DNA from 3 places in the Xenorhabdus cabanillasii genome. Region 1 is predicted to be linked to each of the others. Evidence: predicted binding sites of a transcription regulator. Region 1 holds the regulator's gene; each other region holds the start of a gene.
The links. The regulator CRP, encoded in region 1, controls carbon source genes, mostly activating them, when cyclic AMP is high. The targets are predictions, from matches to a motif close to ATGTGANNNNNNTCACAT.
Positions count from the first base shown of each region.

Region 2: a site for CRP is predicted at 765-782, ahead of udp (uridine phosphorylase). Genes of this name have one in related genera too.
Region 3: a site for CRP is predicted at 2,695-2,712, ahead of cdd (cytidine deaminase). Genes of this name have one in related genera too.

Region 1 covers NZ_QTUB01000001.1:1,492,225-1,495,948, forward strand. The annotation lists gene ppiA (peptidylprolyl isomerase A) at 1-95, shown strand, start outside; gene BDD26_RS07235 (aminodeoxychorismate synthase component II) at 427-1,002, shown strand; gene crp (cAMP-activated global transcriptional regulator CRP) at 1,199-1,831, opposite strand; gene BDD26_RS07245 (phosphoribulokinase) at 2,236-3,105, opposite strand; gene BDD26_RS07250 (YheU family protein) at 3,223-3,441, opposite strand; gene BDD26_RS07255 (LysE family translocator) at 3,601-3,724, shown strand, end outside.
Region 2 covers NZ_QTUB01000001.1:1,885,253-1,888,976, forward strand. The annotation lists gene BDD26_RS08910 (GntP family permease) at 1-665, shown strand, start outside; gene udp (uridine phosphorylase) at 908-1,663, shown strand; gene BDD26_RS08920 (tyrosine-protein phosphatase) at 1,849-2,631, shown strand; gene BDD26_RS08925 (DedA family protein) at 2,741-3,271, shown strand; partial or broken gene rmuC (DNA recombination protein RmuC) at 3,389-3,724, shown strand, end outside.
Region 3 covers NZ_QTUB01000001.1:4,096,498-4,100,221, reverse strand. The annotation lists gene BDD26_RS18415 (NAD-dependent malic enzyme) at 1-1,548, opposite strand, end outside; gene cdd (cytidine deaminase) at 1,755-2,639, opposite strand; gene BDD26_RS18405 (CidB/LrgB family autolysis modulator) at 2,802-3,497, opposite strand; gene BDD26_RS18400 (CidA/LrgA family protein) at 3,500-3,724, opposite strand, start outside.

The DNA of each region.
Region 1 (3,724 bases):
AAATTTCTCAGGTCAAAACAGAAAATGTTGGGCCTTACCAAAATGTTCCTGTGAAACCAATTGTGATCCTTTCTGCAAAGGTTGTTTCCCAATAAACTTGATGAGAAAACTACGTTTTTTGGCCTGAAAGATAGAGAATGAGACGGTATTTGCCTATTATTGCACCTTTTTGAAGTTTCAGGGGGGTAAAGCACCGTCTCCCTCTTTCATCCCTTTATCGTTTCCGCATGAAAAAGACCGCACTATGAATATGTGCCGTTATCTGGCGGTAATCCCTGCCCCTATTTTAAAAATGCCTATGTGGTATGATGAGTGTCCCGCTACCATTGGTGCTGCTTTACCTAATTTTATCGTGATACAGAACGCATAATGTCCAATAGGACAACGCAATATATAAAACTATAAAAATCAGTAGGATGAACTCCTATGTTATTAATAATAGATAACTACGACTCTTTTACATTCAATTTATATCAATATTTTTGTGAGTTGGGGACGAGTGTTTTAGTGAAGCGTAATGATGAATTACAGCTTGAAGATATCGAGAAATTGGCACCGACTCATTTAGTGATCTCTCCGGGGCCTTGTACACCAGATGAATCTGGGATCTCGCTGGAAGCTATTTCGCACTTTGCCGGGAAATTGCCAATTCTGGGGGTGTGTCTCGGACATCAGGCGATTGGTCAGGCTTTTGGCGCAAGTGTTGTTAAAGCCCGTGAGGTGATGCACGGAAAAACCAGTTTAATTCACCATAACCAGCAAGGTGTATTTAAGGGATTGAATCGTCCGCTGACAGTTACCCGTTATCACTCTTTGGTCATCGCCGCAGAAACGTTACCTGCATCCTTTGAAGTGACGGCATGGAGCCAGCATGATGGTAATGTGGATGAAATAATGGGAATACGCCACCGTACTCTCCCCTTGGAAGGCGTGCAGTTCCATCCGGAAAGCATCCTGAGTGAACAAGGGCATGAACTGTTGAATAATTTTCTTAAATATTAACGAAGAACGATTTAATCCCTCTTTTTGGCTGTTGTTTACGGCCATTTTTTATGAAGCGCCTGTGAGCAGGTTATATCACTAATTTATGCACCAGTAGGTTTCATTTTTTTAAGGGATGAGAGAAGCAGAAGGATGGAAAGCAAAAAGCCAGTGCTCTATGGGCTGCACTGGCCTAATTCAAGCGCAATTTCAGGAACTAGCGGGTTCCATAAACGACAATCGTTTTGCCGTGCGCAGAGATCAGGTTTTGATCTTCCAGCATTTTCAGAATGCGGCCGACTGTTTCACGGGAGCATCCGACAATCTGCCCAATTTCCTGACGTGTAATTTTGATTTGCATACCATCAGGATGGGTCATTGCATCAGGCTGTTTGGCCAGATTGAGCAATGTCTGTGCAATACGACCTGTCACATCCAGAAATGCCAGGTTTCCAACTTTTTCCGATGTTGTTTGTAAGCGGCTTGCCATCTGAGCGGATAAACGCATCAGAATGTCAGGATTAACCTGAATTAACTGGCGAAATTTCTTATAGGAAATTTCAGCTACTTCACAGGCGCTCTTAGCTCGCACCCATGCAGTACGCTCTTGCCCTTCTTCAAACAATCCAAGTTCACCAATGAAATCCCCCTGATTTAAATAAGAGAGGATCATTTCTTTACCTTCTTCATCTTTTATTAGAACAGCAACTGAACCTTTAACAATGTAGTAAAGCGTTTCTGCTTTCTCGCCTTGATGAATAAGCGTGCTCTTGGATGGATATTTGTGAATATGGCAGTGTGACAAAAACCATTCAAGAGTAGGGTCTGTTTGTGGCTTGCCGAGAACCATTCGCTTTATCCTCTGTTGTTATTTCCGCCTTTATATTCTGAGAAACTGACAGTTTCTCATCAGGCTGGCTTTATAAAGTCAATAGATTAACATATTAACTTGCTGAAAAACTGACAAGTAAGAATTTTATATAGGTTTATAAGGATGCTAACATATCGGTGTAGTCATCCAGACCCATAAAACCTGCCAGCTTCGCTTGTAACTCTGTTTGTAACACAGGAAAACATTTCTGTCTTCTTCTGTATCGCTTCAGCATATAAAACCAGTTAACAAATTACCAGAAATCTGTTTGCACAACATCATTTACTACATTTTCATTTATAAATAGGTGAATAGTTGGTGTTTTGTCACAGGTAACATTATTTTTTGTTACCTGTGTTATTGATAATTAACTTGTGCTTAATTCAGGAAATTTTTTTACCTTCCAATAATTTTTGAACTAACGGAGCCATAATTAACTCCATTGCCAGTCCCATTTTTCCACCCGGAACGACGATAGTATTTATACTGGAAATAAACGAACCCTGGAGCATGGCCAGTAAATAAGGAAAATCGATTTGGCTCAGACCACGGAAGCGGATGACGATAAAACTTTCGTCTAGAGAAGGAATGGCTTTGGCGGAGAAGGGGTTGGAGGTATCAACAGTAGGAACGCGTTGAAAGTTGATGTGAGTGCGGGAAAACTGTGGCGTAATATAGCGAATATAATCATCCATTGAACGAACCACGGAATCCATAACCGCTTCCCTTGAATGCCCGCGTTCACTGGTATCGCGAATGAGCTTTTGTATCCATTCAAGATTGACGATGGGAACAACGCCAATCAGCAGATCAACTAATTCGGCGACATTGTATTGCGGAGTGACAACACCACCGTGTAACCCTTCATAAAACAGCATATCGGTGTTTGATGGCAGCGATTCCCAGGGCGTGAATGTACCCGGTATTTGGTTGTAGGGAACGGCTTCATCATAAGTATGCAGATATTTCCGCCAGCGTCCTGTACCTGTTTCCCCATATTCAAAGAATGTCTTTTCCAGCATATGGAAATCATTGGCTTCTGGCCCGAAGTAACTGATGTGCCTGCCTTGTTCTTTTGCTTTACGTATTTCTGCGTCCATTTCAGGGCGGGTATAACGGTGGAAACTATCCCCTTCGATAAGTGCGGCAGTGATGCCGAGTTGTTGGAAAATCTTGCGAAATGCCACACTGGTGGTGGTTGTTCCGGCTCCGCTGGAGCCGGTTATGGCGATGACAGGGTGTTTGGCAGACATAAGAACAGACTCCTTATCATAAAAAGTTGGGATGAGCTTTCTCGTCATCAGCAGTATTAGGCTAATAAAACAAACAGATGTTGAATGAAATGCTATTGAGCCGGAAATGATATGAAACTATGGACGGAACATCTCCTTAGGCATGATATTGACAGTCTCATGCAATTCAGACCAAACCAGCAGGACTTCACCTCGCTCAAGCTGGCGTTTTACATCCTGTACTTTTTGTTCCAGTGTTTTTTCAAGTTCACCGTAATCGGTGCCTTCCCGCAAGACAAAACTTTCGATCAAGTTGAGTAGAGTATCGGGTTCTACTTGTTGCCACGGGATAATCATTGTGGTCGCTCCATATCACATTATATTAGCTGCTGGTATTGCTTAGTTTTGGGGATGTTTTTGAGTGTAACTTTCATTGTTAACTGGCCTTGTGTACTGAATAACATACTGCTATTTTCTTGGAAAGGAAATGTCAATAATTGAGGGATAAAGCACGCCATGACCGCCAGCCTGATATTCTCACTTAGCACATTTATGTTTATCTCCGCGATCACGCCCGGCCCGAACAATATGTTACTGACATCATCTGGTGCAAATTTTGGGTTCCGCCACTCGTTGATAC
Region 2 (3,724 bases), 390 kb from region 1:
CTCTTCTGCCTATTGTTGTGCCTATCGTGCTGATTTTCATTAATGTTGTGAATGGATTATTGTTGAAAACGGCTCTGTTTACCGGTAAGGAAAACCATTTTTACTTTCAGGTTTTTAATTTTCTTGGATCACCCATTATCGCTCTGGCAATCAGTGTTTTGCTGGCGGTTTATAAGCTCATGCCAAATGTCAGTAAACAAGAGGTTATTGAACATTTGGAAACCGGGTTACAAACCGTGGGTATTATTTTATTAGTATCAGGTGCAGGAGGGGCATTGGGAGCTGTATTAAATGAGGGTTCAACCGGGACAATACTGGCACAATATATAGCCGGACTGCCAATAACTCCGGTCTTAATCCCATTTATCATTGCGACGTTAATACGCATCATTCAAGGCTCTGGTACTGTGGCAATGATTACAGCAGCGTCTATTTCAGCGCCCGTTATTAAACAGATACCGGATATTAATATGTTAGTGGCTGCTCAGGCTGCAATGATGGGAACACTGTTCTTCAGCTATTTTAATGACTGTTTTTTCTGGGTAGTTAACCGGATGATGGGCATTAAGGATGTGAGGCATCAAGTGATCGTCTGGTCGATTCCGACAACAATCGCATGGGGAATTGGACTGTGCGGCATATTGCTTCTTAACTTAATCTTGTAATGATCCAATAGCGCTCTGTGAGGAGCGCTTTTTGTGATTGTTCTTCGAATATTATTTCCATTTCGGCTCTATACTCACCGTATTATCTATCACACATAAATGTGATTTTAATCACAACTTAATGTATGCGTTTCTTTTATTTTTTTAACTAAAGGTGACTTATATCACTAAAAGATGTCAGAGTATTCACTAAATTTAGGTATCTGTATTTTGATTTTGAATATTCCTGTTGAGGAGCCAATATGTCTGATGTATTCCATTTAGGTATTACCAAAAACGACTTACAGGGCGCTACTCTGGCTATTGTTCCAGGCGATCCTAACCGTGTTGAGAAAATTGCAAGATTGATGAATAACCCAGTTCATCTGGCTTCTCATCGTGAATTTACAACATGGCGTGCCGAAATTGATGGTAAGCCAGTTGTTGTCTGCTCCACGGGTATTGGTGGCCCATCAACGTCAATCGTTGTAGAAGAATTGGCGCAATTAGGTGTACGCACTTTCTTACGTATTGGTACAACTGGAGCGATCCAGAAGAATATTAATGTGGGTGATGTGTTAGTGACCACTGCCGCAGTTCGTCTGGATGGAGCCAGCCTGCACTTTGCTCCGATGGAGTTCCCGGCTGTGGCTGATTTTGCATGCACCAACGCACTGTATGCAGCAGCAAAAGCATCAGGTTCTACAACTCACGTCGGTGTGACTGCTTCTTCTGATACTTTTTATCCAGGACAGGAACGTTACGATACCTATTCTGGTCGTGTTGTCCGCCGCTTCCAGGGCTCTATGAAAGAGTGGCAGGAAATGGGGGTGATGAACTTTGAAATGGAATCAGCGACTTTGTTGACAATGTGTGCAAGTCAGGGACTGCGTGCTGGTATGGTTGCGGGTGTGATTGTTAACCGTACTCAGCAGGAAATTCCAGATGTTGAATTGCTGAAAAAAACAGAAAGTAATGCATTAGGCATCGTTGTAGATGCGGCTCGTCGTCTGTTGTAATCACTCTATTCACGGGCCGGAATATTCTGGCCTGATCACCTAATCTTTCTGTTTTCTCCACTTTATTTCATTCTGAAATCTGATAATGTCATAACATTTTGCGTTAATAACAACTTATTTCAATTACAGTTTGTTGCGATAACAGTCTGTGCCAATAACATGTACTTCAATAAGAAAGAGTGATTATGACCACAACATTTCTATCTCATCCCTCATTACTTCCTTTGAATGGCGGGATCAACTTCCGTGATTTAGGTAACAAGACACTGAACAATGGTTCTAAGATTAAGTCTGGTTTGTTATTTCGTTCAGGCTCTCTGGACATGTTGACTGATAACGATCAGGCTTTTTTGATGGAACAAAATCTTTTCCAGATCATTGATTATCGTGATAGCAGTGAAATTGAGGACAGGCCAGATCAGGTGTGGCGTGGAGCGAATTACCACCATGCTCCGGCTAACCCGCTTTCCAAAGAAGTTGATGCTAATCTGGAGAGGCTGAGTCATGAAGCGTTGGAACAGTTTGATGCGAAAGATTTTATGCTGCGTCTATATCAATTGTTACCAATTAATAATCCTGCTTATAAGACATTAGCTAAGCTATTGCTACAGCCGGAGAAAGGTGGAATTGTACAACATTGTGCTGTGGGTAAAGACAGAACAGGTGTCGGCTCTGCTCTGGTATTGTTTGCGCTGGGGGCAGATCTGGATACAGTGATAGAAGACTATTTGGTGACAAATATCACTCTGGCACCGTATCGCGAATATCTATTGAATGAACATGCGAAAGTGATGAGTGATAGTGTGGTTGAAAAATTGGCTTATGTGTATTCAGTCAGGGAAGAATTTTTGATGACTGCACTGAACAGCATCAATGAACACTATGGTAGTGTGGATATCTGGCTGGAAAAAGACATTGGACTCAATATTGCAGCTCGTGAAAAATTGCAACGTTATTTCCTCGAATAAATCTCTTTTTGGAATAAATATTTTTTGAATAAGAATAACAGGTTAGCATTGGTTAATTCATTTACTGCTAACCTGAAATCCGGTAAAGATTAACACAGGAAAGATTAATGTGAGCTTGCATGAAATCATTGAAGTCATCACCAATTTTGTCAGAGATCATGAAGCCTGGGCAATCCCCATTATTTTCTTGCTCGCTTTTGGGGAATCTCTGGCATTCATTTCTCTATTATTGCCAGCCACGATCATCTTATTAGGGCTGGGAGCTCTGATTGGTGAAAGTGGATTAAATTTTTGGCCGATATGGATAGCAGCTGCCGCAGGAGCCTTCTTTGGTGATTGGGTTTCTTATCTATTTGGTTACCATTTCAAGGAAAATGTCGGCAAAATGTGGCCACTTTCACGCCACCCGCAAACATTAGTTCGTGGTCATCAGTTTTTTGAACGCTGGGGTGTATGGGGCGTTTTCATCGGCCGTTTTTTTGGCCCTTTAAGAGCTGCAATCCCATTGGTGGCAGGCATTTGTGCAATGCCAAAACGCCATTTCCAGCTGGCTAATTTCGCTTCTGCTTTGATTTGGGCATTTGGTATTTTAGCTCCGGGAGCTTTTGGAATACGTTGGTTAGCAGAGTGGATGGGCTAATTGCGAGCCGCTTTGCAAACTGCAAGAAATCCGGTGAATAATCTGGACATCTATACAGCCTCTATTTAACTTACATTAAAGCAAAGTGGTTGGGGTAAAGTTAGCGGGGGCGTATAGGTGGATATCCATTGGTTATACATGTTAATTGGTGGCTTAATTGGATTATTAGGCGGAGGTTTTTTTCGTCTGGTTTTCTGTTCACCAACGTATTCAATACAAAGAAAAGGAACTGCGTGAATTACACAGTCAGCTTGCGGTTAGCCATGAAAAATTAGGGCAATCCCATTATTGGCGCACTGAATGTGAGCAATTAAACCAAGAATTGCTTGCTCAGCGTGAAATCAATAGCGCACAGGAAGCTGAGTTGCGTGAGTTGAGTACCCGGCTTGAAGAAAGCAGGCTGGCTGCGGAAGAAAAACAACGTCTCTTGATTAATAGTGAACAGCGCCTGAA
Region 3 (3,724 bases), 2.6 Mb from region 1:
CTGAATATCATCAATCAATGGCAATAACGGGCCAGAACCAGTTTGTGCCAGTGGTGAACAATCTGCTAATGCGCGGCTGGCAGCCATCAGCATATCATCTGTCACGCGTTTGGCACCGGCAGCAATAACACCTAACCCGATACCGGGGAAGATATAAGAGTTATTACATTGTGCAATTGGGAACTCCTGGCCTTCATATTGTACTGGTGAGAATGGACTACCGGTTGCGACCAGTGCCTGACCTTCTGTCCAGGTAATAATATCTTCAGGACGGGCTTCGACACGTGATGTCGGGTTGGACAGCGGCATTACAATTGGGCGTTCACAATGTTTATGCATTTCACGGATAATTTCTTCCGTGAACAGACCGGACTGACCAGAAACACCAATCAGAACAGTAGGCTTGGCATTGCGGACAACATCCATCAGTGACAGGCTATCATTGTCAACATCCCAGGATTGCAGTGCGCTACTTTTCTGAACCAGTGCACTTTGAAAATCCAGCAGATTTGGTTGCCTGTCAGTGAGCAGCCCAAAACGATCAACCATGAATACACGGGCACGGGCTTGTTCATCACTTAAACCTTCCGATTTCATGTGGGCGATGATTTGCTCAGCGATACCACAACCAGCGGAGCCCGCACCGAGGAAAGTAACAGTTTGGTCTTTCAATTGACGGCCTGCGGCACGGCTGGCGGCAATCAGGCTACCGAGAGCAACAGCGGCTGTACCCTGAATATCGTCATTGAAGCAGCAAAGATCATTGCGATAGCGAGTCAGTAATGGCATCGCATTTTGCTGGGCAAAATCTTCAAATTGCAGCAGTACATTCGGCCAGCGGCGTTTTACAGCCTGAATGAATTCATCTACGAAGTCATCGTATTCTTTGCCTGTAATGCGAGGATGGCGCCAGCCCATGTACAGCGGATCGTTCAAGCGTTGTGGGTTATTAGTCCCCACATCCAACACGACAGGCAGGGTGTAAGCAGGGCTGATCCCGCCACAGGAGGTATATAAAGATAATTTACCGATAGGGATCCCCATACCACCAATCCCCTGATCGCCAAGACCCAGGATACGTTCACCATCGGTGACAACGATGACTTTAACATTCTGTTTAGTCGCGTTTTGCAGCATATCATCAATATAAGCCCGGTTCGGGTAAGAGATGAACAAACCACGGGCACGGCGGTAAATGTCAGAGAAATGTTCACACGCTTCACCGACGGTTGGCGTGTAAATAATAGGCATCATCTCGCTGAGATGGGCGTCAAGGAGCCGGTAGAAAAGAGTTTCGTTGGTGTCCTGAATGTTCCTCAGATAAATATGTTTATCCGCGTCATTTTTGAAATCGCAATATTGGCGATAGGCGCGTTCGGCCTGCTCTTCAATTGTTTCAACGGTCTGAGGTAATAAACCATGCAGATTGAAATTGCTGCGTTCTTCTTCCGTAAAAGCGCTGCCTTTATTCAGCAGGGGAAATTCCAACAAGATGGGGCCAGCGTAGGGGATATAGAGAGGACGTTTACTTTCGTGTTCCAGTTCCATGATGCTTACTCTTTGGACTAATCAATAACAAAATCGGCTATAGATCCTAAGAAGATAAAAAAATAAGTACAGTGAATGTTACTTAAATATGTTCATTATGAGCAAAAATGAGAGATAACATACAGAATTCGCTAATTAAATGTTATTTAGTTTCTCGTTTTTGCCCAAAAATTTTCCAGGATGGCCATTTTTTAGCAATGGAACTGTCAGAACGTATGACACTCTGTTTGCTTACAGCCGAGGGAAATTAAGGTGGATTCAGTCGCATTCCATTGTGATAGATGATTATTTTGTCCTTCTACTAATATCGCCCGTTTGATGGTTCGGCAATCACTGCCTGACATGTTCATCAATATCAGAGCTGCCTGCAAAGGAGGTAAGCTCGGATTAAATGCAGCATTTTCTGCATAGCGACCAGTATAAACACGATTTTGTTCATCCATCAGAGCTATACCTGAGTGGGATTGGCTATAAGGTGAATGACTCTGATTTGCCGCATCCAGTGCAGCCAGCACGAGTTCGTCGTTAGTATCCAACTGATAGTCGTGATGAATGCTATCCAGCAACAAGGGAGTATCTCCTAAATCACGTGGACCGAATGCCTCTGGCAGATAGTCAGCCAGAGTTAACCGTGGGCGATCAGGTAAACAGATTTCCAATTGTATTCCACTGTTTAATTCATTCATAAATTGGCGGCAATGGCCGCAAGGTGAGCAACTAACAGTGACGGATAGCAGTTTTTTCTCACCACGTAACCAGGCATGAGTAATGGCTGATTGTTCGGCATGGACAGTTTGCTGTAACGGAACGCCCACAAATTCCATATTGGCACCAAAATAGAAGTTTCCGCTTTCTCCTTGTGCAATGGCACCGACATGAAAGTGTGAGATAGGAGCAATGGAGCAGGCCGCAGCGAGTGGCAACAGGGCAAGTGCCAGCGCATGATCATCAAAGCCGCAACTCTGCTTAATCGACTCCACCTGCTCTGCTGTCAGCATAGCTGGAAAATCATCATTACCAATGTAGGGCAATAGAGCCTTTTGCAATTTAAGTGTAACTTCTGACCAGATAGCATGAAAACGAGCTTGCATAGAATAATCTCCAAATTAATTGAAGGTTATTCTAGGATGATTAGTTGGGTTTATAATGTGATGTATACCATATAATTAATGAAATTAATGTAACAAAGATATTATTTTAACAACTTACGTCAAATTTTTTACTATCTGAATGATTTTTTCACTTTTTGGTAACTAACCAAAAAGATGCAGTAACATAGGAAATAAGAAAGGCGCAATCAATGAAGTAATAACGCCGCAAGTCATCAGTGCCAGCGAACTATACGCACCTTCGACATGATCTATTTCAGCACATCGTGCAGTTCCTACGGCATGAGAAGCTGTACCCATTGCTAATCCTCTGGAGGCTTGGGTTTTAATTTTCAATAAATTAAACAGATTATGGCCAAAAATCGCACCTAACATACCGACAGCAATGACACAGGCGGTACTGATGGCTGGAATACCCCCAATAGAATGAGCCACTGCCATGGCGATAGGGGTTGTCACTGATTTTGGTAACACAGAAGCCGCAATTTCAGGGGTAGCACCTGCCCATAAAGCAATAGCTGTACCTGTGACCATTGCAGTAACACTGCCGATGAAGCAGATACTGATAATAGATTTCCATTGAGCACGGATTTGATGGAGCTGTTCATACAGCGGAAAGGCCAGAGCAACAACAGCAGGTTGTAGCAAATCATTTAATATCCGGCTACCGGCAAAATAGTGTTCATAAGAGGTGTGAGTCAGCAGCAACAGAGGAATGATGACTGCCATTGATATCAATAAAGGGTTGAAAACAGGAAATCTGAGTCGGACAGATAGTTTTTTGGCAACATAAAAGACAGCCAGGGTTAATGACAGTGACCACCAGATATGGTTTAGCATTTTTATTTTCCCTCCTGTTGTGATGATTTCTGTTCTGGTAATTGTTTTTTGTGATTGGTGCCGATAATGGTGCGTTCGCGGTGGACATAATGAGAGCTGTAAGCAACGGTAATCATGACGATGACGGTACTGATGATACAGGAAAGGGCAATCGGGAGTATCTGCTGGCTCAGTTGTGGATAATATTCCATGACACCAACCCCGATGGGTAAAAAGAGCAATGTCAT